4 regions of the Streptomyces sp. NBC_01267 genome follow, and region 1 is predicted to be linked to each of the others. Evidence: riboswitches for the same ligand, from Rfam matches in the RefSeq annotation. Region 1 holds a riboswitch; each other region holds the start of a gene.
The links. Region 1 has a riboswitch for cyclic di-AMP ahead of OG709_RS33500 (transglycosylase SLT domain-containing protein). Riboswitches for the same ligand answer to the same signal wherever they lie in the genome.
Positions count from the first base shown of each region.

Region 1 (7,179 bases):
GCGCGAGATCGCGGCTCGGCCTCCGGTGGCGGGCGCCCGCCATGACGCCCAGCGGTGGGTAAGGAGCGATCGGCCAGTCGGAGCCGAGCACGACGGTGGCGCCGGAGTCCCACAGGCCGCGGCAGCGCCAGGCGCGGGCGGCACGCTCCTCGCCGAGCCGGCGCGACCAGTTGTCGGTGTGGTCGGCCCGGGTGAAGTCGCAGCAGTGGGTGGGCTGCATGGACGCGATGACGCCGAGCTCGGCGAAGCGGTGCAGGGTGTCGTCGGGCACCGTCTCGATGTGCTCGATCCGGTGCCGGACCGGGCGACCCCCGGTGGCGAGTGCCTTCTCGACGGAGTCCAGGGCGTGCCGTACGGCAGCGTCACCGATGGCGTGGGTGGCGGTGGGAACCCCGGCGCGGTGGAGCTCGCCGACGATCCGGGTGTAGGCATCGGGGTCGGGCCAGAAGGCGTGCGTGGACTCGCCGTGACAGTCCGGGTGTTCCAGCCAGGCGGTGCCGTTGTCGATGGTGCCGTCCATGAAGAGCTTGACGCCTTCGGTGCGCCAGAGCCTGCCGCCCGTGCCCTGTTGCCCGATGAGCGCGCGCAGGGCGTCGGTGCCGGTGCCGGGCTGGCACCAGGGAGCGACCCGCAGCCGTAGCGGCAGCTCGCCGGCCGCGTCGAGCTCGGCGTAGAGCGCGAGACTGTCGCCGTTGGCGTCCATGGCGTGGCCGCCGGTGAGCCCGGCGGCGGCCATGCCGCGCAGTGCCGCGACGAGGCGGGAGCGGCGCTCCGCGTGCGTGGGCTGGGGGGCGGCGCGCTCGACGAGCTCGGCGGCGGCGTCCTCCAGGAGCAGCCCGGTGGGCCGCCCCGTGTCGTCGCAGACGACCTCGGCGGCCTGGTCGAAGGTGCGCGGCCCGTCGACGCCGGCGAGTTCGAGCGCGCGGGGGCTGGCCAGCATGGAATGGGCGTCGAAGAGCTGGAGGAGGGCCGGTACGCCGTCGAGCACCGGGGCGAGGGCGGCGGTCTCGACGGGACGGCCCCCGAAGACGTTCGGGTCGAGCCCCCAGCCGTGCAGCCACGCTCCGGGTGCGAGGCGCCGGACCTCGCGGGCCAGCGCCTCACGCACCTCGTCGAGACCGGCGCAGGCCGACAGGTCCAGCCCATGGGTCAGCTCCGCGCCCGTGACCGGATGGAGGTGCCCGTCGACCAGGCCGGGGGTCACCACGGCGCCCTTCAGGTCGATCACCGTCGTCGCCGGGTCCGCCAGCGCGCGAATGCGGCGGTCGTCACCCAGGGCGGAGATCTGCCCCCCTGATACGGCCAGGGCGGTGTCCGGCAGGAATTCTCCGGTCACCGGGTCGAGCAGCCGGGCGGAGAGCAGGACGAGGGAGCACCGCCCTGTTCCGGCGGAGTCGAGGGCTCGGGGGAGGGTGCGCACAGCAGCTCCTTGAAAGATGTCCGGGGGAAGGTCAGTTGGGGTCGGCAGGGGAAACAGGGGGCCGGTCCGCGCCGACTTCGGAGGCGGTGTCCGCGTCGTCGGCCCGGTCGAGAGCGCCGCCGGGCAGGCCGAGTTCACGCTCCGCCGTGGCGATCGCCATACGTGTCACCGCCTGGGGGCGGTCGCCGCCGCGCGTGTTGGTGCGCGCGCTGAGGCCGTCGAGCACGACCAGAATCTGAATCGCCGTCACATGCGGTTCGTCCGTGCGGAATTCGTCGCGTGCGACGCCCTCCCGGATGAGGTCCTCCAGCCGCTCGCGCCACGCTCCTTCCTGGTCGTCGACCCAGTCACGCAGGACCGGGCGGTAGCGGCAGAGGTGGCGGGCGTTGATCCAGAGCCGGCTGATGTCGTCGTACGCCTCTCCCGTCGCGTGTGCGAAGAACCGCGCGAGGTGCTGCGTAACGGTGCCGGCGGGTCTTTCGGCCGGCAGGAGGGCGTCGAGTTCCGCGCTCGCCGCGCTGCCGAACGCCTCGGCCACGAGGCCCTCGGCCGACGGGAAGTAGTGGCTGATCAACCCCGGCCGCACGTCGAGTTCCTCGCCGATCCGCCGCAGAGTGATGCACTCCAACCCTTCGGTCAGGGCGATGGCGGCGGCTGCGTCGACGATTTCCGCACGTCGGGCGGCTGGAGATTTCCGAATTCGCTTGCGCTGAACGCTTGACGACATGACCGCAACGCTATTGAGTATGCGACCAATAAGCAAGCAGGCGGTACGACCGAACCCGGAGGGCTCCATGGCGTCCACGATCCCCGACCCGCCCCCGACCGTCCACGGCACGCCGGGTGCAGACGGCATACCGGCGCCGTCGGACCGGGCGGGCCGCATCGAGGTGCACGGCATCGACCACATTCCCGACCGGGAACGCCACGGCCGCGCCCGGGACCTGTTCGCCGTCTGGGCGGCGGCGAACGTCAACTATCTGAGCCTGGTGGTCGGCGGCGCGCTGATCCTGCTGGGCCTGAGCCTGGGGCAGGCGCTCGCCGTGATCGTCGTGGGCAATCTGTTCTGGGTGCCGGTCGGCCTGCTCGCCGTCTCGGGCCCGGCCTCGGGCACGCCGAGCGAGGTGATCATGCGGGCGATGTTCGGGGTACGCGGCAACCGGGTGAACATCGCGGTGGTCGGCTGGATGATCTGTATCTGCTACATCGCCCTCAATCTGGCCGCCGCCGCGCTGGCAGCCTTCTCGCTCGTCGAGAAGGCCGGGATCACGCCGAACACGGGGGTCAAGATCGTCGTCGTGGTGATCATCGCCGCGCTCACCCTGACCATCAGCGTCTACGGGCACGCCATGATCGTGAAGCTGTACCTCCCGATCACCGTCGTCCTCGGTGCCGCCTTCGCCGTCGTGGCCTTCAGCGTGCTCGGGCACGCCGACTTCGGCTACCAACCCGCGAAGCCGCTGACCGGCGGCGCGCTGTGGGCGGCCCTCGCCGGTGGTGTCACCCTCATCGCCTCGGGCCCGCTCTCGTACACCAACAGCGCCGACTTCTCCCGCTACCTGCCCCGTACGACATCCCCGAAGGCGATCGTGGGCTGGACCGCGCTCGGCGGATTCCTGCCCGGCGTCGTCGTCTGCTCACTGGGTGCGTTCGCCGCGACCACGGTCGACATGACCGATCCGCGGAGCGCGCTGGAGACGATCCTGCCCCACTGGTTCACCCCGTTCTTCCTGCTGGCCTTGGTGCTCGGCACGATCTCCATCAACGCCATGACCGCCTACAGCTCCGGGCTGGCTCTCCAGGCCGTGGGCCTGCGCGTCCGTCGTTCCCTCAGCGTCATCGCCGATGGAGTCCTCGGCGTCGCGCTGACCCTCTACGCGCTGCTGGTGTCCAACTTCCTGGACACCGTCAGCAACGTCCTCCAGCTCACCGTCGTCCTGCTCGGTCCCAGCATGGCCGTCTACGCCATGGACATCCTGCTGCGCCGCAACCGCTACGACGGTCCCGCACTGACCGACGAGAGTCCGGGCAGCCCCTTCTGGTTCACCGGAGGCGTCAACCGGGCCGGCGCCCTGGCGCTCACGACGGGCACGGCCGCGGCTGCCCTCAGCGTGAACACCCTGTACACGGGCCCGCTCGCCCGAGCCCTGGGCGGGGTGGACCTCGCCCTGCCGGTCGGCATCGCCGTGGCCTCGGCCGTCTACGTGACCCTCGTACGGCGCGCCCGCAGTGGCCTCGGTGCGAGTCCACAGGCCTGAGCCCGCCGGACGGCCGGGGTGCGGCAGAGGGCCGCGACGGTGGTGGCCGTCGACTGCGGGCGGACGCACTCGGCAGCGGCCGGATCACCGGCCTGGGTTCCAATTCGCGAGCGGCATCGCAAGGGGATCGGCTTCGCATTTGATCACTTGCCCGATAAGGCGAAGTGCGGAAACCGTTCCTGACTCCCGATCGAATGACGGCAGAACCTATGAGAGGCCCATTGGCCGGTCGGTGCGGAACTCGCGGTCTCGGCGGTGGAATTCCGCCCCGCACACGGGAATGCGGAGCCGTCTCTCTGTCTCATACGGGGCCGCCTCTCTGTCTTTTGAAGTGTGTACGGGGCGGGAGTTGCGACGCGACAGGTAGTCAGGAACGAGGCTCGCGCGGTCAATTCGACCGTATCGGTGAGGTCGGGTCCGGTCGGGTGTCGGTCGGGTGCCGGTGGGGCAGGGGTGCGCAATCGCGCAGATCCGCCCTCATGGGTGGCGAGAGGCCTTCGACTCCCTGAATGCTTATGGGGCATTTGTCTGGTTTGTTACTAGGGGTGGCATCTGCGGTTCTATGATGGTTTGTTGCACTTTGTGGCGGTTGATTGAGGCGATGATTTCCGCGCGGTCATGATCTGCGTCACGGCGTCGGCGGACCGCCGATCAGGCCCTCGCGGCCACCTCCCCCGCAGGGAAGGAAAGTTGAGCTGTTTGATCTAGGGAGGGAATGCGAATCCATTCCGCCCGGATTCAGACATGCCATAGCGCTCCGTATTCGGGACTTGTTTTGTCTCGGCCTTCTCGCTTACGTTCTCGTTCGATCCGGACGGACCGCCGAATCCTGCCGCTGTCCGGAAAACCCAACCCACTCACCTATGGCAGGAGCGGGGAACCCAGGTAAGACGCCGATCCGGAACACGGACCGGCTTGGGGTTAAGTCGCACTCCACGTGCGGCCGGGCATCTCCAGCCCGAACCCGACAGCTCACCTCGTAGGCGACGGAGAGGAAATTCGTCATGCCCGTACTGGGTAAGAACCGTCGTCCCATGAACAGCCGCCTCGCCCGACGCCTCATCGCGGTGGGCACCGGCAGCGCCGCACTGGCGATCCCGCTGGTGGCCGCGACCAGCGCCTCGGCGGCGACGCCGTCGGCACAGCATGTCGCCGCCGAATCTGCTCCGGCAGCGACCGGCGCCACTCAGAAGGGAAGCTCCGCGACCTACACCGTGGTCTCGGGCGACTCCCTTTCCAAGATCGCACAGGCCCACTCCGTGGGCGGCGGCTGGAAGAAGCTGTACCAGGACAACCGTGAGGCCGTCGGCGGCAACCCCTCGCTGATTCTCCCCGGCCTCAAGCTGACGCTCGGCGAGAAGGCCGCGTCGGAGGCGACGGCCGGATCCACCGCGGGTCACAGCGCCACCCAGGCCGACGCCCGGAACGCGTCGACCGGTGCGACCACCGCGACCCCGGCCACCACGAAGACGTACGCCAACAACCTGGACGGCTGGATCAAGCAGTCGCTGGACATCATGAGCGCGCACAACATCCCGGGCACCTACGACGGCATCTACCGCAACGTGATGCGTGAGTCCTCGGGCAACCCGCAGGCCATCAACAACTGGGACTCCAACGCCGTGGCCGGAACCCCGTCGAAGGGTCTGCTCCAGGTCATCGCTCCGACGTTCCAGACGTACCACGTGGCCGGCACGTCGATGGACAGCTACGACCCGGTCGCCAACATCACGGCCGCGTGCAACTACGCCGCCGCCACGTACGGCTCGATCGACAACGTGAACGGCCCGTACTGATCGACCCGCTCCACCCGCAGCGCAGCCCCGGCCGGAAGTGTGACCACACCGGCCGGGGCTTACGGCGTCGGTGGTCCGGAAGGAACTCCGGGAGACACCACCTGCGCGGGGACGAACGGCATGTAGTGCAGATAGAACTGCGTGAGGTCGTCCCAGAGGCGGCGTTCCGCCGCGGGGTCGCGCGGTACGCCGAGCTCCAGATGGCGCAGCAGCACGTGCCGGTGGAGATCGAGGACGACCCGTACCACGCAGCGTCCTGACCCGGTCCCAGCCCGCCTCCGCGCGGGACCGGCGCCGTTCGGTACGGCGGCGCCGCACCGCGCCCAGCGCCGCTGCCCGCGAGGTCGAGGTCGACCGCGCGCAGCCAGCGCGTGTACTGCCGTACCTCGCGGAGCAGCAACTCCCGGGCTGCGTACGGCCCTTCACGTGCGGACAGTCGATCTGCCGCATCGAGCAGCGGCTGGACCTGCACGCGAAGGGTGTCGCCCTGGGGCTCGTCCGGGTGCTCGTCGAGGGCTCTGGCGAGGCCTGCCTCGATGACCAGGGACTCTTCTACGTACTGACGGTTGCCGCGGATCGTGAATCCGCCCTGCCCGGATGGCATGCCGGCAGGGTAGCTCCGCCGGCCGTGGGACCGGCGGCACATGCGGGAGATGGCCGGAACCGGACGTCAACTCCGGTCACGGCGTGGGAGACCGGGCGGGCTTGTGAGCCGGGCCGAAACACGCTTTCATGGCACTTTCCCCCCACACAAGGAGACGGGTCATGCGCTTGAGGAGATTGTCGACAACGTTGTCATTGGCGGTGGCCGTCGCTTTGGCGGGCCCCCTGGCGACGGCAGCATCGGCGCAGGCCGCGGCGGATCACCGCGTGGTCGTCTACTACCAGACCCAGTTCGACAACGGCTCGTACGTCTCTCCCAAGGAACTGACCGACCACGACACGGGTGTCACGGACGTGATCGTCGGCGCCGTCCACCTCAACGGTGACGGCAGCGTCACGCTCAACGACAACTCACCCGACGACGCCAAGTTCGACCAGATGTGGAGCGATCTGGCGGCGGTGCAGAGCAAGGGCGTTCACGTACTGGGCATGGTGGGTGGCGCCGCGGTGGGCAGCTTCCAGCGGCTGGACAGCGACTTCGACACCTACTACCCGAAGCTCAAGAACGTCGTGTCCACCCACCACCTGGACGGTCTGGACCTCGATGTCGAAGAGGGCATGTCCCTGGCCGGCGTCGAACGGGTCATCGACCAGTTGCACAGCGACTTCGGTGACGGCTTCCTCGTCACTCTGGCGCCCGTCGCCACGGCCCTGAACGGGGGAGGGAACCTCTCCGGGTTCGGTTACGACGCCCTCTACCGGGACAAGGGATCGTCCATCAGCTGGTTCAACGCGCAGTTCTACTGCGGCTGGGGATCGCTGGACAGCCCCGCGGGCTACGAGGGCATCGTCGGACACGGGGTCGTCCCGGCCTCGAAGGTGGTGGCGGGCACCCTGACCAACCCGGCCAACTGCGGCAGCGGATACGTCCCCATGGACACGCTCACATCGACCGTCTCCCAACTCTCCAAGGAGTACAGGGACTTCGGCGGCGTAGCGGGATGGGAGTACTTCAATTCCGACCCGGGCGGGACAGCTGCCCCCTGGGAGTGGGCCGCGAACATGTCTTCGGCCATGAACGGGTGACTGCCTGAGCCGATTG
Region 1 covers NZ_CP108455.1:7,517,334-7,524,512, forward strand. The annotation lists gene OG709_RS33485 (amidohydrolase) at 1-1,420, opposite strand, end outside; gene OG709_RS33490 (TetR/AcrR family transcriptional regulator) at 1,452-2,147, opposite strand; gene OG709_RS33495 (purine-cytosine permease family protein) at 2,215-3,678, shown strand; cyclic di-AMP (ydaO/yuaA leader) riboswitch at 4,514-4,679, shown strand; gene OG709_RS33500 (transglycosylase SLT domain-containing protein) at 4,683-5,474, shown strand; gene OG709_RS33505 (hypothetical protein) at 5,534-5,722, opposite strand; gene OG709_RS33510 (glycosyl hydrolase family 18 protein) at 6,240-7,163, shown strand.

Region 2 (7,179 bases), 3.3 Mb from region 1:
GCCGCAGCCGGGTCACGACCGGACAGGGCGATGCCCTGCAACGGTTGTGGCCGAAGTGGGGCCTGGACATCGACGGCCGGGAGATCCTCGACCTCGGTGCGATGTTCGACGGACTTCCCGTCGTACTGGAGATCGGCTTCGGGATGGGTGAGGCGACCGCGCAGATGGCCGCCGCCGACCCGGCCACCGGAATCCTCGCCACCGATGTGCACACCCCTGGTCAGGGCAATCTGCTCCGTCTCGCGGAACGGGACGGCCTGTCCAACATCCGGGTGGCCAACGGCGACGCGATCATCCTGCTCCGCGAGATGCTGGAGCCCGACGCGCTCGCCGGACTGCGGGTGTACTTCCCCGACCCGTGGCCCAAGAGCCGCCACCACAAACGGCGGCTGATCCAGCCCGAGTTCCTTGACCTGGCCGCTACCCGGCTCGCTCCCGGCGCCGTACTGCACTGTGCGACCGACTGGGAGCCGTATGCCGAGCAGATGCTGGACGTGCTCACCGCGCACCCCGCGTTCGAGAACACCGAGGCGGACGGCGGCTATGCGCCGAGGCCCGCTTTCCGGCCGCTGACCCGGTTCGAGGGGCAGGGGCTCGAAAAGGGCCATGTCGTGCACGACCTGCTGTTCCGCCGCGGCGCCCGGAAGAGTTGAGCCGTCGCGGACGAACACCGTCGCGGACGAGCAGGTGCGGTGAACCGTCGCGGATGAACCGGTGCGGATGAACACCGGTGCGGGTGAGGCAGAACGGATATCCCCTGCGGCATCGCAGTTGTCAGTGCCGCTCGTTAGGGTCAATGGGGTGTACGAGTCGAGCTCGCCGCCCGGGGCGATCCATCCGGTGGTTCCGGCCTACGAGGAGCAGCCGCGCTTCGATGCCGTGCCGCCGCGTGCGCACTGGCGTTACAAGCCGCGCAAGGACTTCTGGCGCAGCAAGGCGCTGCGTGCCTCCGCGGTGATCGTGCTCCTCGCCCTCTGCGGCCTGTTGATCCTCTCGCTGGTACGCGAACAGACCGGCACCGAAGGCTTTCTGGTCGGCCTCGGCCTGGCCGTGCTGCCGGTGCCGCTGCTGATGGCCGCCTTCCGCTGGCTGGACCGGGTCGATCCGGGCCCCTGGAGCAATCTGCTCTTCGCGTTCGCCTGGGGGGCGTGCGCCGCCGCGCTCGTCGCGATCATCGCGAACTCCTTCGCGACCCACTGGATCGCGACCGCCACCGCCGACCCCAGCAGCGCGGACACCCTCGGAGCGACCGTGGTGGCGCCGGTCGTCGAGGAGAGCGCGAAGGCAGCGGCGGTTCTGCTGATCTTCCTCTTCCGAAGACGGCACTTCACCGGACTCGTCGACGGTGTGGTCTTCGCGGGCTTCACCGCGACCGGCTTCGCCTTCACCGAGAACATCCTCTATCTGGGCAGCGCCTTCGGCGAGGACAAGTCCATGGGCTTCTCCGGTGTGCCCTCGGTGACCGCGGCGACGTTCTTCGTCCGGGTCGTCGTGGCGCCCTTCGCACACCCGCTGTTCACGGTACTGACCGGCATCGGCTTCGGGCTCTCGGCGCTCGCCACCGGGCGCAGACGGCTGCGCAGATACGCACCGCCGCTGCTCGGCCTGGTCTGCGCCATGGGAATGCACGCCCTGTGGAACAGCTCGTCGGTCTTCGGCACCTACGGCTTCTACCTGGTCTACGGCGTGTTCATGGTGCCGGTCTTCGGGGTGGTCACCTGGCTGGCGATCTGGACCCGGCAGCGGGAGCTGCGCACGATATCGACGGAGCTGCCCGCGTACGCCGCGGCGGGCTGGCTGGCGCCGGAGGAACCCCTCGCGCTCTCGTCGATGCGGGCGCGCGCGATGGCGCGCGGCTTCGCGGCACGAACGGGCGCGGCGGGTACCGACCCCCGGGGCCAGCACCTCAACGCCCAGCCGAATCCGTACGGCCAAGCAAGTCCCTACGGCCAGCCGAACCCGTACGCCCAGCCGTCTTCGTACGTTCAACCGGCCCCGTACGCGCAGCCGACCCCGTACGCCACTCCGAGCCCGGCGCCCTACGCGGACCCCGTGCCGTACGCGAACCCGGCGCCCCACCCGAGCCTGGTGCCGTACGCGGACCCCGCGCACCCTCCATCGCCCCCGAGCCCCTACTACCCGTACGTACGACCGCAGCCGTCCGCCGTTGCGAAGGCGCGGGCCAGGGCCGCGTCCCGGGCCGTGTCCGAGTACGAGGCGTTCGCGACCACCCTGGCCTTTCTGCGGCACCGGGCCCGGCGCGGGGCGGTGGGCCCGGACTTCGAGGCACGCGAGCAGGAGCTGCTGCACCACCTCTGGCAGCGCAAGGAGATAGCCGGGCCCGCGCTGCTGTACGCGGCGCGGGCGACGGGCCGGGTACGGGTGGCGCCGCCGTATCCGTACTACGGCAGCCACCACCCGTACCAGCGCTGACCGGCAGCACCGACCGGCTGCAGCCGACGGGCTCAGCCGACTACCGGAGTCAGGCGGAGGCCGCCGTCAGCTCCGCCAACTCGGCCTCGGTGAGCTCCAGTTCGGCCACCGCGGTCAGCGCGGGCAGCTGCTCGACCGTACGGGCCGACGCGATCGGCGCGGCGACGGTCGGCCGCGCGGCCAGCCAGGCCAGCGCGACGGTCGCGAGCTCGGCCTCGTGCGCCGCCGCGACCTTGTCCAGCGCGGCCAGGACCTTGATCCCCCGCTCGGTCCCGAGGTGCTGGCCCGCCTTCTCCACCCGCACGCTGTCGACCTCCGTACCGGGCCGGTACTTGCCGGTGAGGAAGCCGGACGCCAGCGCGAAGTACGGCACGGCGGCCAGGCCGTGGCGGGCGGCGGTGTCCTGGAGCCCGCCCTCGTAGGTGTCGCGGGAGACCAGGTTGTAGTGCGGCTGGAGGGCGACGTACCGGGCCAGGCCCTCCGCCTCCGAGAAGGCCAGCGAGGCTTCGAGACGCTCGGGCGTGATGTTGGAGGCGGCGATGGCGCGCACCTTGCCGTCCTTCACCAGCTGGTCGAGGGCGGTGATGATCTCCTCGACCGGGACGGCCGGGTCGTCGAAGTGGGTGTAGTAGAGGTCGATGTGGTCGGTGCGCAGACGGCGCAGCGACTCCTCGGCCGCAGCCTTGATGTTCGCGGGGGCGAGCCCCTTGTACTGCGGGTGCGCACCGACCTTGGTGGCGACGACGACCTCGGAGCGGTTCCCGCGCGCGGCCAGCCAGTTGCCGATGATGGTCTCGGACTCGCCGCCCTCGTTGCCCGGCACCCACGCGGAGTAGGCGTCCGCGGTGTCGACGAAGTTGCCGCCCGCCGCCGCATAGGCGTCGAGCACGTCGAAGGACTGCGCCTCGTCGGCGCTCCAGCCGAAGACATTGCCGCCGAGGGCGAGCGGGAACACCTGGATGCCGGACGAGCCGAGTTCACGTAGAGAAGCCATACGTTGATCAACCGCCCGCCGGGGCCGCACTATTCCGCCGGGACGGCGCTGCCCGTGCACAGCACCCGGGTCCCGCACACCGAAGCCGGCAGCCCTGGCGTCGGGGGGGTGTATCGCCAGGGCTGCCGGGGTCGCGGGTGCCGTCAGGCGTGCAGGCCCTTGCTCGCGAGCCAGGTCATCGGGTCGATCGGGTCGCCGCCGCCGGGGCGGACCTCGAGGTGCACATGCGGGCCGGTGACATTGCCGGTGGCGCCGACGCGACCGATGACCTCGCCGGTGCTGACCTTCTGGCCGGCACTGACGGACATCGAGGACTGGTGGCAGAACCACAGCTCGGTACCGTCGTCGAGCGTGATGACCGTGCGGTAGCCGTACGACCCGGCCCAGCCCGCCGACTTGACCGTGCCGCTGTGGACAGCCTTGATCGGGGTGCCGGTGGGGGCCGCGAAGTCGAGGCCGGTGTGGTGACCGGAGGACCACATCGAGCCGCCGTCACCGAAGCGCGAGGTGAGGGTGTACGAGGAGACGGGGAGCGAGTAACTGGCGGCCAGCTTCGCGAGCCGTTCCTTCTCGGCCTTGGCCTTGGCCTCCGCCTCGGCCTTCTTCTTGGCGGCCTTCTCCTTGGCGTCCGCCTCTTCCTGCTTCTTCGCGGCCTCGGCCGCAGCCTTCTCCGCGGCTGCCTTCTCGGCTGCCGCCTTGGCCTCGTCCTCGGCCGCGCCCTGCTGCTGTTCGGCCTGCTGGAGGATGCGTGCGCGGAGCGCTTCACCGGCATCGGCGCCGCCCTTGCCGGTGACGAGCGACGCGTGGGTGACGGTGGCCGTACCGCCGTTGTCCGACGAGTCGCCGCCGTTGTCCGACGAGTGGCCGCCGAGGTCGGAGATCAGCGCACCCACGCCGGGCAGCGACTCGGCCTCCGGGAGCTTGTCCTTGACGGACTGCGGGAGGTCGGGGAGGGATATCGAGACCGGCGGCTTGCTCTGCGCGCTGGCCATGCCGCCCGCGCCGACCGCCGCGATCACGCCGACGCCGAGAACCGTCGAGCTGCGGGCGAGACCGTTGCGCTGCTTCGCCACCCGGTGCTTGCCGCGGACCGGCCGGACGGAATCCTCGGTGGGGTTCCATTCGTCGAAGGTCCCGCCGTCGTCACCACCGAACCCGAGAGCATCGTCATTCGGGAAGTACAGCGTTTCGGGGGCAGGGTTGTTGGACGCCACGGAGGCGCACTCCTTTCCTTCCTTACCGCCTACCGGGTTAGCTGACGGGTTCGGAGCAGGAAGGTCTCCTACGGGCAGCCCCTCACGAAGCGGCCCGATTCACCCCAATTGGTGGTTCCCCGGTTCCCTTGCGGGATTCGGCGCGTGCGCACGGTGCCGCCTCTTGCGACGACTGGGACGACCGCGCTGCGTTATCGAACGTTAATAGACGCGGGTACCGGATTCCAAGCTGTTCCCACTGATCGTTAACGGCTTTGGCCTCCGTTAACCGGGACAGAGCCGGGCAGATCGGGGTGACTTGATCCCCCCTCAGGAAACATCGAAATTCTGACCGTGCGTCAAATGTTATGCGGAGTGGAGTACGCCGACTACGGATTGTGTCCGGCAGCTCGCACGATCCCCATCATCCGCCGCCGGTCCGGCTGCCCCTCCATCGGACGCTCCACCGCGAGCAGCGCCATGTCGTCCGTGGAGTGCCCGCCCGTGTGCAGCCGTACGTCGTCGGACAGCGCCGTCAGCAGCTCCTCGGGCCCGGGGAAGACCCGGCCGCGCAGCCGCTCCTGCGGGTCGTAGAAGACCCCCTCGGTGTTCCGCGCCTCGGAGAGCCCGTCGGTGTACATCAGCAGCGTGGCCCCCGGCGGGAACGGCGACTCGTCCGCCCGGTCCGGCCAGGCCGCCAGATCCGACAGTCCCAGCGGCAGCGCGGGGTCGCCCGGCGCGAGTACGTCGAGGCTGCCGTCCACGTACAGCAGCAGCGGCTCGGGGTGGCCCCGGTTCAGCAGCCGGATCAGGTCCTGCCGGCCACGCGGGATCTCGGCGAGCGCCGCCGTGGTGAACCCTTCGAAGGCGTCGAGCCCCTCCCGGCGCACCCCTTCGCGGGTCAGCGCGCGCTCCAGGCGCTGGGCGACCTCCTCGATCGTGGCCTCCTGCTCGGCGGCCTCCCGGAACGCGCCGATCACCACGGCCACGGCCTCGACCGCACCCAGTCCCTTGCCCCGGACGTCACCCACCACCAGCCGGACCCCGTACGGCGTGTCCTGTACGGCGAAGAGGTCCCCGCCGATGAAGGTCCCGGCCTGCGCCGCCTCGTACCGGGCCGCGATGTGCAGCCCGCCGATCCGCTCGGAGGGCACCGGCAGCACAGCCCGCTGGGCGGTCTCGGCGACGACCCGCGCCGACGCCAGCTGCTCGCCGCTGCGCTGGATGACCCGGTTGATGAGGAGGGCGATGGCAGCCACCGTGACGACGGTGACCTGCTCGGTGATGGATGTTCCGGTGGTCTCGGTGCCGTTGGTCGCGCGCAGCCCCGCGATGCCCGCGACCGCGATCACCCCGGTCACCAGCGTGCCCCGGAACGAGAAGAACGGGGCGGCCATCACCGGAGCGGCGGCGAAGAACGGGGCGGCGGTGAAGGTCGGCGGGGTCAGCACATCGAAGAGCACCCCGCCGACGATCAGCACGGCGGGCAGCACCCGGAGGAACCGGCGCGCTCTGCCCCTGCTTTCTCGCTGCCCCACCAGTGGTCTCCTGCCCGGTCCGTACCGCGGCGGACGGTACCGCGCTCCTCCCAGGCTGGCCGCAGCCGTGCCGGTCGGCGATTCGGCCACGGCCAAGTGGGGGAGCGCAGCACGGGGGCGGAAACGCCCGAAGGCCCGGCACATGATGTGCCGGGCCTTCGTTCACAAGTAGCGGGGACAGGATTTGAACCTGCGACCTCTGGGTTATGAGCCCAGCGAGCTACCGAGCTGCTCCACCCCGCGTCGGTAGATACAACTCTACGGCATGCGCGGGGCGCCTCGAACCATTTACCGGCGCCGCTTCCCCACCGGGACGGGACATCGCCAGGGATCCGGGCCGCGTCGTCCGGGGCGAGGAGGGCGACGGCGCTGCCCGCGCGCTTCCGCCGCGAGCGGTCCACCCTGATCGGCCGCCCTTCCGGCCGTGCCGTGCTGCGCCACCTCCTCGACCGGATCGGTGTCGCGGTCGACAACGAGCAGCGCGCCGAGCTGTAGCTGTACCGGGTGCACATCGCCGAGCGCCCCGACGGCGACTGCGAGGACCTGGAGACCGTCCGGCTGCGGCCGGCCCGGGAGTTGGCCCCGGCGCGGGTACCGCACCGGATGATCGGCATCCGAGACCCGTCCCCCGTGTGGCCGGTCTCAGCCGGCGTTCGCACCGTTGGCGCGACGGCCACCGAGGTAGGTCGTGACCCGGTAGGCATAGCCGGCCGGAGTGAGATAGAGGGCGTGACCGGTCGCCCCACGGGGGTCGCCGGGAGGCACCTCCACCCAGCCGAGGAGGACGGACCGCGGGGTCGGCACCCTCACCTCGGCGAGATTCGCTATCACCTCGGGGGCGATCGACACGGCGTGCAGCTCGAACTGCCCTGCGTTCTCCGACAGTTCGCTGTTCTCCGTCTGGGTACACGTTGCGATGCTCATGACTTCTCCTGGCGATCAGTTGGATTCCGGCGGCACCGGGGCTCCGAGCCCGTCCCGAAAGCCCCGGACTCATGAGGCCTTCGTCCTGCACCCGGCC
Region 2 covers NZ_CP108455.1:4,189,955-4,197,133, reverse strand. The annotation lists gene trmB (tRNA (guanosine(46)-N7)-methyltransferase TrmB) at 1-653, shown strand, start outside; gene OG709_RS19320 (PrsW family glutamic-type intramembrane protease) at 802-2,433, shown strand; gene OG709_RS19315 (aldo/keto reductase) at 2,483-3,427, opposite strand; gene OG709_RS19310 (M23 family metallopeptidase) at 3,571-4,641, opposite strand; cyclic di-AMP (ydaO/yuaA leader) riboswitch at 4,653-4,794, opposite strand; gene OG709_RS19305 (PP2C family protein-serine/threonine phosphatase) at 5,010-6,158, opposite strand; tRNA gene OG709_RS19300 (tRNA-Met) at 6,328-6,401, opposite strand; gene OG709_RS19295 (hypothetical protein) at 6,801-7,082, opposite strand.
Region 2: another riboswitch for cyclic di-AMP. It lies ahead of OG709_RS19310 (M23 family metallopeptidase); the one in region 1 lies ahead of OG709_RS33500 (transglycosylase SLT domain-containing protein).

Region 3 (7,179 bases), 1.5 Mb from region 1:
GGGTGAGGCCTCGTCCACCGTGCTGAGACAGACGACCTGCTCGTCGTCCGCGAGCGAGACGAACTCCGAGATCTGCGCGCCGCCCGCCAGATTGGGCGCGGAGGCGGTGTCCGGCAGCTGTGGCAGATCGATCACCGCGACCCGCAGCAGCCGGCCGGCCGAGGTGACCACCCCGATGTCACCGCGCGCGGTCGCCGGGACGGCCGAGACCACCACGTCGTGCTTGGTGCGCTTCTGCCCCTCGGTGCTCAGCGGCTCGGCGGTGGCCGTACGGGCCAGCAGGCCCGTCGACGACAGGAGCACCCGGCACGGGTCGTCGGCGACCTCCAGCGAGGTCGCGGCGAGCGGGGTGCCCGCGGACTCCAGCAGGACCGTGCGCCGGTCGGTGGAGAACTTCTTCGCCACCGCGGCCAGTTCGCCCGAGACCAGCTTGCGCAGCTCCGCGTCCGACTCAAGGATCTTGGTCAGTTCCTCGATCTCGCTGTTCAGCCGGTCGCGCTCGCTCTCCAGCTCGATCCGGTCGAACCGGGTGAGCCGGCGCAGCGGTGTGTCCAGGATGTACTGGGTCTGGATCTCGCTCAGCGAGAAGTGCGAGATCAGCCGCTCCTTGGCCTGTGCCGAGTTGTCGCTGGAGCGGATGAGCCGGATGACCTCGTCGATGTCGAGCAGCGCCACGAGCAGGCCCAGGACCAGATGCAGCCGGTCCTGCCGCTTGCCCCTGCGGAACTCGCTGCGGCGCCTGACGACCGAGAAGCGGTGGTCGAGATAGACCTCCAGCAGCTCCTTGAGCCCCAGCGTCAGCGGCTGCCCGTCCACCAGCGCGACGTTGTTGATCCCGAAGGACTCCTCCATCGGGGTGAGCTTGTAGAGCTGTTCCAGAACGGCTTCCGGTACGAAGCCGTTCTTCACCTCGATGACCAGCCGCAGACCGTGCGCACGGTCGGTGAGGTCCTTCAGGTCGGCGATGCCCTGGAGCTTCTTCGAAGCCACCAGGTCCTTGATCTTGGCGCGGACCTTCTCCGGGCCGACCGCGAAGGGCAGTTCGGTGACGACGATGCCCTTGCGGCGCGGGGTGACGTCCTGGATCGTCGTCGTGGCGCGGATCTTGAAGGTGCCGCGGCCCGACGCGTAGGCGTCCTTGATGCCGTCGAGCCCCACGATCCGGCCGCCGGTCGGCAGGTCGGGTCCGGGCACGAAACGCATCAGCGAGTCGAGATCCGCACCGGGGTGCTTGATCAGATGCCGGGCCGCGGCGATGACCTCGCCCAGATTGTGCGGCGGCATGTTCGTCGCCATCCCGACCGCGATCCCGGACGCGCCGTTGACCAGCAGGTTCGGATAGGCGGCGGGGAGTACGACGGGCTCGCGCTCCTGGCCGTCGTAGTTCGGCTGGAAATCGACGGTGTTCTCGTCGGTCGACTCCGTCATCAGTGACGTGGCGTCAGCCATCCGGCACTCGGTGTACCGCATGGCGGCGGGCGGGTCGTCGTTGCCGAGGGAGCCGAAGTTGCCGTGACCGTCGACCAGCGGGAGCCGCATCGAGAAGGGCTGCGACATCCGCACCAGGGCGTCGTAGATGGAGGCGTCGCCGTGCGGGTGCAGCTTGCCCATGACCTCGCCGACGACACGGGCGCACTTCACATAGCTGCGGTCGGGGCGCAGCCCCATCTCGCTCATCTGGTAGACGATGCGGCGGTGGACGGGCTTCATGCCGTCACGGGCGTCCGGCAGGGCCCGTGAGTAGATCACCGAGTACGCGTACTCCAGGTAGGAGTTCTCCATTTCATCGACGACGTCGATGTCGAGAATCTTCTCCTCGAAGTCCTCCGGCGGCGGGGTCTTCGTGCTGCGGCGGGCCATCGCTGCTGCGGCTCCTTCACGTGCCTGGTCCGGTACTGATGCCGACCATTGTGGACTGTCCCACCGACAACACCGACCGCGACCCGGGGACGCCCGGGTGGCTGCCAGGTGTCAGCGCGCTTGCATACAGTGGCAGGACAGCATTCAACGCGGTCAACACACGCGAGCGAAGGGACGTACATGCCCATGGGTCACACGGCCACAGCCGAGGCCGCTTCCGGCGGCCTGACAGCGACCGAGCACCGGCTGGCCAACGGCCTGCGGGTGGTGCTCTCCGAGGACCACCTGACCCCGGTGGCGGCGGTCTGCCTCTGGTACGACGTCGGTTCACGGCACGAGGTCAAGGGGCGTACCGGACTCGCCCACCTCTTCGAGCACCTGATGTTCCAGGGCTCCGGACAGGTCGAGGGCAACGGTCACTTCGAGCTGGTACAGGGGGCCGGAGGATCGCTCAACGGCACCACCAGCTTCGAGCGCACCAACTACTTCGAGACGATGCCCACGCACCAACTGGAGCTCGCTCTCTGGCTGGAGGCGGACCGGATGGGCTCGCTGCTCGCCGCGCTCGACGAGGAGTCCATGGAGAACCAGCGGGACGTCGTCAAGAACGAGCGGCGCCAGCGCTACGACAACGTGCCGTACGGCACGGCGTTCGAGAAGCTGACCGCCCTCTCGTACCCCGAGGGTCACCCGTACCACCACACGCCGATCGGGTCGATGGCCGACCTGGACGCCGCGACGCTGGAGGACGCACGGGACTTCTTCCGTAAGAACTACGCGCCCAACAACGCGGTCCTGTCGGTCGTCGGTGACATCGACCCCGAGCAGACGCTGGCCTGGGTCGAGAAGTACTTCGGCACCATCCCGTCCCACGACGGCAAGCAGCCGCCGCGCGACGGCGGCCTCCCCGACACCCTCGGCGCCGAGGTGCGCGAAGAGGTCCACGAGGAGGTCCCCTCGCGTGCGCTGATGGCCGCCTACCGGCTCCCGGAGGACGGCACGCGCGCGTGCGACGCGGCCGACATCGCGCTGACCATCCTGGGCGGCGGCGAGTCGTCGCTGCTGCACAACCGCCTGGTCCGGCGGGACCGGACAGCGGTCGCCGCGGGCTTCGGCCTGCTGCGGCTGGCCGGTGCGCCCTCGCTCGGCTGGCTGGACGTCAAGACGTCGGGCGGGGTCGAGGTCCCGCAGATCGAGTCCGCGGTGGACGAGGAGCTGGCCCGCTTCGCCGCCGACGGCCCCACGGCCGAGGAGATGGAGCGCGCGCAGGCCCAGCTGGAGCGCGAATGGCTGGACCGGCTGGGTACGGTCGCCGGCCGCGCCGACGAACTGTGCAGGTACGCCGTGCTGTTCGGCGACCCGCAGCTCGCGCTGAGCGCCGTGCAGCGGGTGCTGGACATCACGGCAGAAGAGGTGCAGGAGGTCGCGAAGGCGCGGCTGCGCCCCGACAACCGCGCCGTGCTCGTGTACGAGCCCGTCACGGCGGACGAGACCGACGACAACACCCGGACTGACGAGGCGGACCTGTGACCGACGCCGCAACCGTGAGCATGACCTTCCACCCGCAGCCGCAGGCGGGTACCGCCAGGCCCTGGGCCTTCCCGGCCCCCGAGCGGTCCACGCTCCCCAACGGCCTGACCGTGCTGCGCTGCCACCGCCCCGGACAGCAGGTGGTGGCCGTCGAGATCAGCCTCGACGCCCCGCTGGACGCCGAGCCGGAAGGGCTCGACGGCATCGCCACGATCATGGCGCGGGCCTTCTCCGAGGGCACCGACAAGCACACCGCCGAGGAGTTCGCCGCGGAGCTGGAGCGCTGCGGTGCCACCCTCGACGCGCACGCCGACCACCCCGGTGTCCGGATCTCCCTGGAGGTCCCGGTCTCCCGGCTGCCCAAGGCGGTCGGCCTGCTCGCCGACGCGCTGCGCGCGCCCGCCTTCGCGGAGAGCGAGATCGAACGGCTCGTGGGCAACCGCCTCGACGAGATCCCGCACGAGCTGGCCAACCCGGCCCGCCGCGCGGCCAAGCAGCTCTCCAAGGAGCTGTTCCCCGCCACCGCGCGCATGTCACGCCCGCGGCAGGGCACCGAGGAGACGGTGGCGCGCATCGACGCGGCGGGCGTCCGCTCCTTCTACGAGGCGTACGTCCGGCCCGCGACGGCCACCGCGGTGATCGTCGGTGACCTCACCGGCACCGACCTGGACGGCCTGCTCGCCGACACCCTCGGCGACTGGAAGGGCAGCGCGGGCACGCCCCGGCCGGTGGCGCCCATCACCGCGGACGACACGGGCCGGGTGGTCATCGTGGACCGTCCCGGGGCCGTCCAGACGCAGCTGCTCATCGGCCGCATCGGCGCCGACCGGCACGACCGCGTCTGGCCCGCGCAGGTTCTCGGTACGTACTGCCTGGGCGGCACCCTCACGTCCCGGCTGGACCGGGTGCTGCGTGAGGAGAAGGGCTACACCTACGGGGTGCGCGCCTTCAGCCAGGTGCTCCGCTCCGCGCCGGACGGGACCGGCGCGGCGATGCTCGCCATCAGCGGTTCGGTGGACACGGAGTCGACCGGGCCCGCGCTCGACGACCTCTGGAAGGTGCTGCGGACCCTGGCCGCCGGTGGTCTCACCGACGCCGAGCGGGACGTGGCCGTGCAGAACCTGGTGGGCGTCGCCCCGCTGAAGTACGAGACGGCCGACGCGGTCGCGGGCACCCTCGCGGACCAGGTCGAGCAGCACCTGCCGGACGACTTCCAGGCGCAGCTGTACGCGCGTCTCGCGGCGACGGGCACGGTCGAGGCGACCGCGGCGGTCGTCAGCGCCTTCCCCGACGACCGCCTGGTGACGGTGCTGGTGGGTGACGCCGCGCAGATCGCGGAGCCGGTCAGGGCGCTGGGCATCGGCGAGGTGACGGTGGTCGCGGGCTGACCCCCGGCTGCCCCGCGGGCGCGGGGGAGTGAAGGACGGACAGGACTCCGGCGGCTCGGCTGCCGCCGGAGTCCTGTTCCGTGTCCGCCGGGCACCCGCTTCCGGTGTCCGCTGCGCACCGGTTTCCGGTGTCTCTTACGCACCCACTTCTGTGTCCGATGTGCGCACGCGATGTCCGGTTTATTCGCAAGGTTGCCTGTATTTCCTGTGGCATGACCGACAAAACTGCCCATCTGTTTGGTTCAACCGACAACCACCGTTTAGCGTCTCACTCGCTGTTCGTCGGACGTAAGCCGCGATCGCGGCGCCGAACAGCGATCGCCGAGTCCCCGTCAGGCGCGAGCCTGGGGAGCCGGGGACCCACGCAGTCCCTGGGGTGAATCGGGCCGCTCCGCGTGGAGCCGGCCCGTAGGAGACCTTCCTGCTCCGAACCCGTCAGCTAACCCGGTAGGCGAGAAGGAAGGAAAGGACCAGCCACTTCATGGCGTTCACCCGCCCTGCCGGTAAGCACCGTGCCCCGAACCGTCTGACCCGCAGGACTGCGACCGTGGCCGGTGTGGCCACCCTCGCCACCGCGGGTGTCATCGGCACTCTCGCGTCCCCGGCGATGGCCGACGACGTCAAGGCTCCCTCCGCGCAGGAAGTCAGCCTGGAACGGACCATCCTTGTCGGCGATTCCGTCGCCGACCGGATCGCCGCCCAGGCCGTCGCGCAGCAGTACGAGGCCGAGCAGGCCGCGGCGAAGGCGGAGGCCAGGGCCAAGGCGGTCGCCAAGGCGAAGGCGGAAGCGAAGGCCAAGGCGCGGGCCGAGGCAGCCGCGAAGGCGAAGGCCGGCCGGGAGCGTGCGGCCCGCGACGCGGAGCGCAAGCGCCTCAATGCCTATGTGGCCCCCGTGACCGGCTCGTACGTCTCCACCGGTTACCGGACCGGCGGCAATCTCTGGTCCTCCGGCAGTCACACCGGCATCGACTTCCACGCGGCGAGCGGCACCCCGGTGCACGCCGTGGGCGCGGGCACCGTCGTCGAGGCGGGCTGGGGCGGCGCGTACGGCAACAACGTCGTCATCAAGATGAACGACGGTACGTACACCCAGTACGGCCACCTCTCGTCCATCGGCGTCTCGGTCGGCCAGTCCGTCACCTCGGACCAGCAGATCGCGCTCTCCGGCGCCACCGGCAACGTCACCGGCCCGCACCTCCACTTCGAGGCGCGTACGAGCCCCGACTACGGTTCCGACATCGACCCGGTCGCGTACCTGCGTTCACACGGCGTCAACGTCTGACCCACGCACACCCCCGTCCCCCGGTGGCCCCGGCGCAGATGCGCGCCGGGGCCACCGCTTTTTATGGCCAAAAGACAGTCATCATTTACCGGTGGCCTTCGGAAATTCACGTGCACTGTCATAGAGTCGCCGCACAGGTATGGATCGACCGCGATTTCGCGGGGGATCAGGCGGAGGTTCGGCCATGCGCATTCCCGCGCATTCGGTATGCACGGCAATTCGCGACGACATCATCTCGGGGGTCCTGGAACGCGGCACCCGGCTGACCGAGGAGGTGCTCGCGCGCCGCTACGGGGTCTCGCGCGTCCCGGTGCGCGAAGCCCTGCGCACCCTGGAGTCCGAGGGCTTCGTGGTCACCCGCCGCCACGCCGGCGCCTGGGTCGCCGAGCCGAGCGAGCAGGAGGCCGCCGACCTGCTGGAGATGCGGATGCTGCTGGAGTCGATGGGCGCGGCACGCGCCGCCCGGCACCGGACCGAGGCCCATCTGAAAGTCCTGCGGGGCTTGGTCGGCCTGGGGCAGGAACGGGCCCGTCGGGGGCAGGGTGAGGATCTGCGCTCACTCGGCGGCTGGTTCCACGAAACGCTCGCGCAGGCGTCCGGGAGTGCGGCGCTGACCACCCTGCTGACTCAGCTGAGGCAGAAGACCGCCTGGATGTACACCGTCGATCAGCCGGTCCGGCCCGTCGATTCCTGGGCCGAGCACGGCGCGATCGTGGACGCGGTGGCCCGTGGTGACGCCGAGCGGGCCCGGTCACTGACCACGGCGCACGCGGACCGGGCGACGGCGGCGCACCGGCTCCGCAAGCGGGGGCGTGTGAGGACTTCGCAACATGCCGTAAACGTTTCGGGCATCCCGGATTAACGAGCGTGCCGTAGAAAAAGAGCGGCATACGGAAATAGTTGTATTCCCGCAGCCGGTCTTCTGCGTGCCCTCGACCGGTCCCCGGCAATTGACCGCGCCGGAAAGACGGAATGACAGGGAGAGTGCGAAGAGCAGGAGAGCGCGAAGCGCAGGAAGAGTACGAAGCCCAGGGAAAGCGCGAAGGGCAGGAAAAGCAGAACCGCAGCGCCCGAATTCGGGACACTGCGGTTTCTCGGAACGCCCGACTCCGGTGTCCG
Region 3 covers NZ_CP108455.1:6,056,825-6,064,003, forward strand. The annotation lists gene OG709_RS27650 (DNA gyrase/topoisomerase IV subunit A) at 1-1,860, opposite strand, end outside; gene OG709_RS27655 (M16 family metallopeptidase) at 2,041-3,390, shown strand; gene OG709_RS27660 (M16 family metallopeptidase) at 3,411-4,778, shown strand; cyclic di-AMP (ydaO/yuaA leader) riboswitch at 5,088-5,246, shown strand; gene OG709_RS27665 (M23 family metallopeptidase) at 5,260-6,060, shown strand; gene OG709_RS27670 (GntR family transcriptional regulator) at 6,245-6,922, shown strand.
Region 3: another riboswitch for cyclic di-AMP. It lies ahead of OG709_RS27665 (M23 family metallopeptidase); the one in region 1 lies ahead of OG709_RS33500 (transglycosylase SLT domain-containing protein).

Region 4 (7,179 bases), 4.5 Mb from region 1:
GAGACCGGGGACTCCGACGCGGCGGGGCTGCTCGGACAACTGCTGCAGGACCGCGCGATGCGGTGGCTGCGCAGCGCGGCCGAACAGGGCAACGGCGAGGCGGCGCACGATCTGGGCGACATGCTGGTCGGCACGGGTGAGACGGCCGAGGCGATGCGTTTCTACCGCACGGCCGTGGCGGCGGGGCGCGAGGAGGTCGCGGCCAGTATCGGTTCGCTTCTCCACGACTGGGGGCAGACGGTGGAGGCGGAGAGCTGGTACCGCAAGGGGGTCGACGCCGGGGACGCGCGTGCTGCGCACAACCTGGCGCTGCTGCTGCATTACCAGGGTGGTTGGGCCGAGGAGGCGGAAGCCCTCTACCGGCAGGCCATGAAAGCCGGGCGTCCTCAGGCGCCCACCGGTCTGGCCGTACTGCTGGAACGGCAGGGGCGCTTGGTGGAGGCAGAGCCGCTGTACCGCCTGGGGCACGCGTGGGGCGACGAGGGGGCCGCGTTCCTGCTCGCGGGGAATCTGAAGCGGCGCCACCGGACCGCCGAGGCCAGGGAGTGGTACCGGAAGGCCGCGGACGCGGGCAGCGACCAGGCCGCGATCACCCTCGCCCAGCTCGACAGCGACGCGGCCCACCTGGAGTAGCACCGCCCCCTCTCCCCCTGTCCCTCTCTCCGGAGCCGATGCGGCAGACGGAGACAGGCCCGTCTAACGTCGAGACGTGACCGACGAGACTGCCGCAGGCCCCACCCTCGCCCTCTTCACCTGGGAGTTCGCCACCGATCCGTACCCCGCGTACGCCTGGCTGCGCGAGCACGCCCCCGTGCACCGGACCGCGCTGCCCAGCGGTGTGGAGGCCTGGCTGGTGACGCGGTACGCGGACGCCCGTACCGCCCTCGCCGAACCCCGGCTGTCGAAGAACCCCGCGCACCACGCCGAGTCCCCGCACGCGAAGGGCAAGACCGGCATCCCGGGGGAGCGCAAGGCGGACCTGATGACGCATCTGCTGAACATCGACCCGCCGGACCACACCCGGCTGCGACGCCTCGTCTCGAAGGCCTTCACCCCGCGCACCGTGGCGCTCTTCGCGCCCCGCGTGCAGGAACTGACGGACCAGCTGATCGACGCCTTCCTGGAAAAGGCGGATGCGGAGAAGGGGGAGGGAGAGAAGGGGGAGGCGGACCTCATCCATGAGTTCGCCTTCCCGCTCCCCATCTACGCCATCTGTGATCTGCTCGGCGTCCCGCGCGAGGACCAGGACGACTTCCGGGACTGGGCGGGAATGATGATCCGGCACGGCGGCGGCCCGCGCGGCGGGGTCGGACGGGCCGTCAAGAAGATGCGGAACTACCTGGCCGAACTCATCCACCGTAAGAGGGAGGACCTGGGCGACGACCTCATCTCGGGGCTGATCCGGGCGAGCGACCACGGTGAGCACCTGACGGAGAACGAGGCGGCGGCGATGGCGTTCATCCTGCTCTTCGCCGGGTTCGAGACAACCGTCAACCTCATCGGGAACGGCGTGTACGCCCTGCTGCGCAACCCGGACCAGCGCGCACGGCTCCAGGCGTCCCTGGCCGCGGGCGAGACGGAGCTGCTGGCCACCGGGGTCGAGGAACTTCTGCGCTACGACGGCCCGGTCGAGCTGGCCACCTGGCGGTACGCCACCGAGGAGTTGGAACTGGGCGGGCAGACGATCGCGGAGGGCGATCCGGTGCTCGTCGTCCTGGCCGCCGCGGACCGGGACCCCGAGCGCTTCTCCGAGCCCGACACCCTCGACCTCTCCCGCATCGACAACCAGCACCTCGGGTACGGCCACGGCATCCACTACTGCCTGGGCGCCCCCCTGGCCAGACTGGAGGCACAGACCGCGCTGGCCACCTTGTTGCGGCGGCTGCCGGACCTGCGACTTGCGGGGGAACCTGGCGATTTGCGGTGGCGCGGCGGGCTCATCATGCGCGGACTGCGCACCCTTCCGGTGGAGTTCGGCCCCAGCCAGAAGTGACGCACCGTCAAGGATGTGACATTCACGTGATCTGCGCTGCATCGACTTGTGACTGACGTTCGAGTACGGCTACGTTCACCCCTCGACTCATCCGTCACACGGAAGGCCACCGCATGCGCACCGGGAACGGTCGGCACCGCCGCCCCCGTCAGGCTCCAGCTCTTGTCGTAGCGGCAGGAGTCACGGGCTCCGCCATGGCCCTTCCACTGCTGGCCGCGACCGGGGCGCACGCCGCCGACGCCTCCACCTGGGACCGGGTCGCGCTCTGCGAGAGCGGCGGCCTCTGGAGCGCCGACCTCGGCAACGGGGCCTACGGCGGGCTCCAGTTCTCGCAGAAGACCTGGGACCAGTACGGCGGCACGCAGTACGCGGCCCGCCCCGACCTCGCCAGCCGGGCCCAGCAGATAGCCGTGGCGCAGAAGGTCCTCGCGGCCGAGGGTTCGAAGCCCTGGGCCAGCTGCGCGGACATCTCGGGCCTGACGGAGAGTGACACCGCGACCCCGTCCGTGGATCCGGGCGCTCCGGACACCGCGAGCCCCACGCCCTCGGCGACCGATTCCGCTTCGGATCCGGCTACGCCCGCACCGAAGTCCTCGGCCTCGGCGCCGCGATCGAAGGGCTCCGCTTCGGCCGCATCGCCCAGTTCGCCCGCTTCACCCACTTCACCCGGTTCATCAAATAAGTCCGGTTCATCAAGTAAGTCCCATTCTTCTGGACCGTCCGACTCTGCGAACCCCTCCGGCTCTGACTCCGGCTCACCTTCCGGCTCCACGTCGGCGCCTGAGGGTGCCACGGGATCCGGTCAGGGGGGAACGGCGGGCAGGCACCGTGGCGGTGAGGCGCAGGACGGTGCGGGTGTCGGCCGTGACGATTCCGGCCGCCACGCCTCGCGCTCCGCCGGTCCGGCTCGCGATACCGCCCGTACGGACGGCACTTACACCGTCCGCGAGGGTGACAACCTCTGGGCGATCGCGGAAGCGCACGATCTGCCCGGCGGATGGCCCGCACTCTATGAGGCGAACCAGCGGACGGTCGGCGCCGACCCGGACCACATCGTTCCTGGCCAGAGCCTTGATCTCGACCAAAAACAAGGGTAGTTCGCGGGGCTATGTCCGCTTCGTTCGAGTGAGACATGGCTCTCGTTCGACTTGCTGAATGTCCAGACTGTCCGCCCGGCGTGCGCCGCCCCTCACCTGCGAAAACAGGATGCGGGGGGTTGTAAACCAGGGCGTTCCGCCCTTCATGGTCATCTTTGAATATCGGAGAGTCCTGTGTTTTTGTCAGACCGCTCGCACCGCGGGCCTCTTCGATCGCCACGCCGAATCCTGCCATCGGTCGAGGGGAAACAGTCGACGCGTAAAGCGCCGTAGGCAGGAGCGGGGGACCCAGGTAAGCGCCGGGGCCGGCCGTCCGTTCGTGAGTCAGCGAACGGTACGAACTGGAACCGGCTTGGGGTGAAGCTGTGCGCTAGGTCGCGCAGCCGGGCAACTCATTGGCCCGAACCCGACAGCTCACCTCGTAGGCGTCGGTGAGGAGAGTCCCCATGCTGTTTTCCAGCAAGTCCAAGCACCGTCGCCCCTCCAAGGCCGTCCGCATCGCCACGCTCGCCGGTGTCGCCGGTGCGGCCGTAGCCGTGCCGCTGCTGGGCGCGACCTCGGCCTCCGCCGCTTCCGTCTCCACGTGGGACGCCGTCGCGCAGTGCGAGTCCGGCGGTAACTGGTCCATCAACACGGGCAACGGTTACTACGGTGGGCTCCAGTTCTCCGCCTCCAGCTGGGCCGCCGCCGGTGGTACGCAGTACGCCCCGCGTGCCGACCTGGCCACCAAGGACCAGCAGATCGCCGTGGCCGAGAAGCTTCTCGCCATCCAGGGCCCGGGTGCCTGGTCCTGCGCCGGTGCCGGAAACCTGAGCAACGACGGTGTCGACCCGGGCGTCAACACCTCCACGTCGAGCCACTCGGGCAGCTCCAGCGCCAGCTCCAGCACCAGCCAGCAGAGCAGCCGCGGCGAGCAGCAGACCGCTTCGCGCGGCGAGGCCCGCACCACCACGAAGGCCGCCCCGAAGCAGGCTGCCCCGAAGCAGGCCGCCCCCCGCCACGCCGCTCCCCGCCACGCCGCCCCGGTCGTGATCCAGAAGGGCGACGGCGAGTACAAGGTCAAGGCCGGCGACACCCTCAGCGAGATCGCCGCCGCCGCGCACACCCCCGGTGGCTGGCAGAAGCTGTACGACCTGAACAAGAACATCGTGAAGGACGCCGACCTGATCTACCCGGGTCAGCAGCTTCACCTGAGCTGATCCCCGGCTCTCCTCCCCTGAACGCCCCGGCCCGGCGCGACTCCCCCGTACGCGCCGGGTCGGGGTCTTTTGGCTACTGGTCAGTACTTCACTGACTTCCGTACCGTAATACGAGCTTTTGGGCCCTTTTTCGTCCCAGGGGCCGGGCGCCCTGCCGGTGGCGGTGCCCTGGGCGGTTAGGCTCTTGTCGCAAGGCCAAAGAGACCCTGCGCCCATAGCGTCACATCCCAGAAGGAGATGCTAGTGCCGTCGATCGACGTCGTCGTAGCCCGGGAAATCCTGGACTCCCGAGGTAACCCCACGGTCGAGGTCGAGGTCGGCCTCGACGACGGCAGCACGGGTCGTGCTGCAGTTCCGTCCGGTGCTTCCACCGGTGCGTTCGAGGCCATCGAGCTTCGCGACGGTGACCCGAACCGTTACCAGGGCAAGGGCGTCGAGAAGGCCGTCCTCGCCGTCATCGAGCAGATCGGCCCGGAGCTCGTCGGCTACGACGCCACCGAGCAGCGGCTGATCGACCAGGCGATGTTCGACCTGGACGCCACCGAGAACAAGGGCTCGCTCGGCGCCAACGCCATCCTCGGCGTCTCGCTCGCCGTGGCGCACGCCGCCTCCGAGGCCTCGGACCTCCCGCTCTTCCGCTACCTGGGCGGCCCGAACGCGCACCTGCTGCCCGTTCCGATGATGAACATCCTGAACGGTGGGTCGCACGCCGACTCCAACGTGGACATCCAGGAATTCATGATCGCCCCGATCGGTGCGGAGTCCTTCTCCGAGGCCCTGCGCTGGGGCGCCGAGGTCTACCACACCCTCAAGAAGGTCCTGAAGACCAAGGGTCTGTCGACCGGCCTCGGTGACGAGGGCGGCTTCGCGCCGAACCTGGAGTCGAACCGCGCCGCCCTCGACCTCATCCTCGAGGCCATCAAGGAAGCCGGTTACGCCCCGGGCAAGGACATCGCGCTCGCGCTGGACGTCGCCGCCTCCGAGTTCTACAAGGACGGCACGTACGAGTTCGAGGGCAAGTCCCGCTCGGCCGCCGAGATGACCGAGTACTACGAGGAGCTCGTCGCCTCGTACCCGCTGGTCTCCATCGAGGACCCGCTCTTCGAGGACGACTGGGCCGGCTGGAACGTCCTCACCGAGAAGCTGGGCTCCAAGATCCAGATCGTCGGCGACGACCTCTTCGTCACCAACCCGGAGCGCCTGGCCCGTGGCATCGAGGAGAACTCGGCCAACGCCCTGCTCGTCAAGGTCAACCAGATCGGTTCGCTGACCGAGACCCTGGACGCCGTCGAGCTGGCCCAGCGCAACGGCTTCAAGTGCATGATGTCCCACCGCTCCGGCGAGACCGAGGACGTCACCATCGCCGACCTGGCCGTCGCCACCAACTGCGGCCAGATCAAGACCGGCGCCCCGGCCCGCTCCGAGCGCGTCGCCAAGTACAACCAGCTCCTGCGCATCGAGGAGATCCTGGACGACGCCGCGGTGTACGCGGGCCGTTCGGCATTCCCGCGCTTCCGCTCCAGCTGATCCGCTCCCGCCTCCGTCCGTCCTCGCACCCGGTCCCGTACCGTGTCCGGGGACGGACGTGCGTACACGGGGAGGCGGCATGGCAGGGAACCGGGACCGGTTCTCCACCGCGACCAGACTGAAGGCACTCGGCGAGCAGACCGCGGCCCGCGTCTACCGCTCCCAGTCGAAGCGCCAGGCGCGCAGGCCCCGGCTCACCGGCCGGGCGGCGGTCCTGCTGATGGTGCTCTGCACGCTGGTGGTGGCCCTGGCGTATCCGATGCGGCAGTACGTGTCGCAGCGCAACGACATCGCCGACCAGCGACGTCAGGTGCATGACGCGAAGGCCAGGGTGGAGGAGCTGCGGGACGAGAAGGCCCGGCTCCAGGACGACGCGTACGTGGAGCGGCTGGCCCGCGAGCAACTGCACTACGTGCGGCCGGGGGAGACGAGCTACATCGTCGTCGACCCCGACTCCCGCACGCAGCGCCCCGAGAAGCAGGGGGCGGCCGACCGGCCCTGGTACGCGAACCTGTGGGACGGCGTGGACAGCGCCGACCACGACAAGACGCACTAGTGCACGACCGATCAGATTCAGATACCGACCGATGAGTTCCTGGCCGATCCGTTCATGACCGATCCGTTCATGACCGTTCGGTTCACGACCCACGAGTGACAGCCACTCAGATCCAAGGCAGGCATGGAAACGCCCCCTCCGCAGACCGACCGCACCGAGCCCACCGACGCGGACATCGCCGCGTTCAAGGAGCAGCTCGGCCGCCCGCCCCGCGGGCTGCGCGCCATCGCGCACCGCTGCCCGTGCGGCAACCCGGACGTCGTCGAGACCGCCCCGCGTCTGGAGGACGGCACTCCGTTCCCGACGACGTACTACCTGACGTGCCCGCGTGCGGCTTCCGCGATCGGCACGCTGGAGGCGAACGGGGTCATGAAGGAGATGACCGAGCGGCTCGGTACGGACCCCGAACTGGCCGCCGCGTACCGGGCGGCGCACGAGGACTACATTGCACGGCGTGACGCGATCGAGGTCCTGGAGGGCTTCCCCAGCGCGGGCGGCATGCCGGACCGGGTGAAGTGTCTGCACGTGCTCGTCGGGCACTCGCTGGCCGCCGGGCCGGGCGTGAACCCGCTCGGGGACGAGGCGATCGCGATGCTGCCGGAGTGGTGGCGCAAGGGGCCGTGCGTGTCGCCGTGCGGCGGGCCGGGCGAGGGCTGAGCGTTTCGTTCGGGGGCTCCGCCCCCGGGCCCCCGCTCCTCAATCGCCGGAGGGGCTTGAATCGGGGCCCCGCTCCTCGGTCGCCGGAGGGGCTTGAAAGGGGCGCCGGCCCCGGACTCGTGCTCCTCAATTGCCGGAGGGGCCAGATGC
Region 4 covers NZ_CP108455.1:3,014,916-3,022,094, reverse strand. The annotation lists gene OG709_RS13750 (tetratricopeptide repeat protein) at 1-633, shown strand, start outside; gene OG709_RS13745 (cytochrome P450 family protein) at 710-1,993, shown strand; gene OG709_RS13740 (LysM peptidoglycan-binding domain-containing protein) at 2,188-3,090, shown strand; cyclic di-AMP (ydaO/yuaA leader) riboswitch at 3,346-3,533, shown strand; gene OG709_RS13735 (transglycosylase family protein) at 3,537-4,289, shown strand; gene eno (phosphopyruvate hydratase) at 4,527-5,816, shown strand; gene OG709_RS13725 (FtsB family cell division protein) at 5,896-6,372, shown strand; gene OG709_RS13720 (DUF501 domain-containing protein) at 6,496-7,029, shown strand.
Region 4: another riboswitch for cyclic di-AMP. It lies ahead of OG709_RS13735 (transglycosylase family protein); the one in region 1 lies ahead of OG709_RS33500 (transglycosylase SLT domain-containing protein).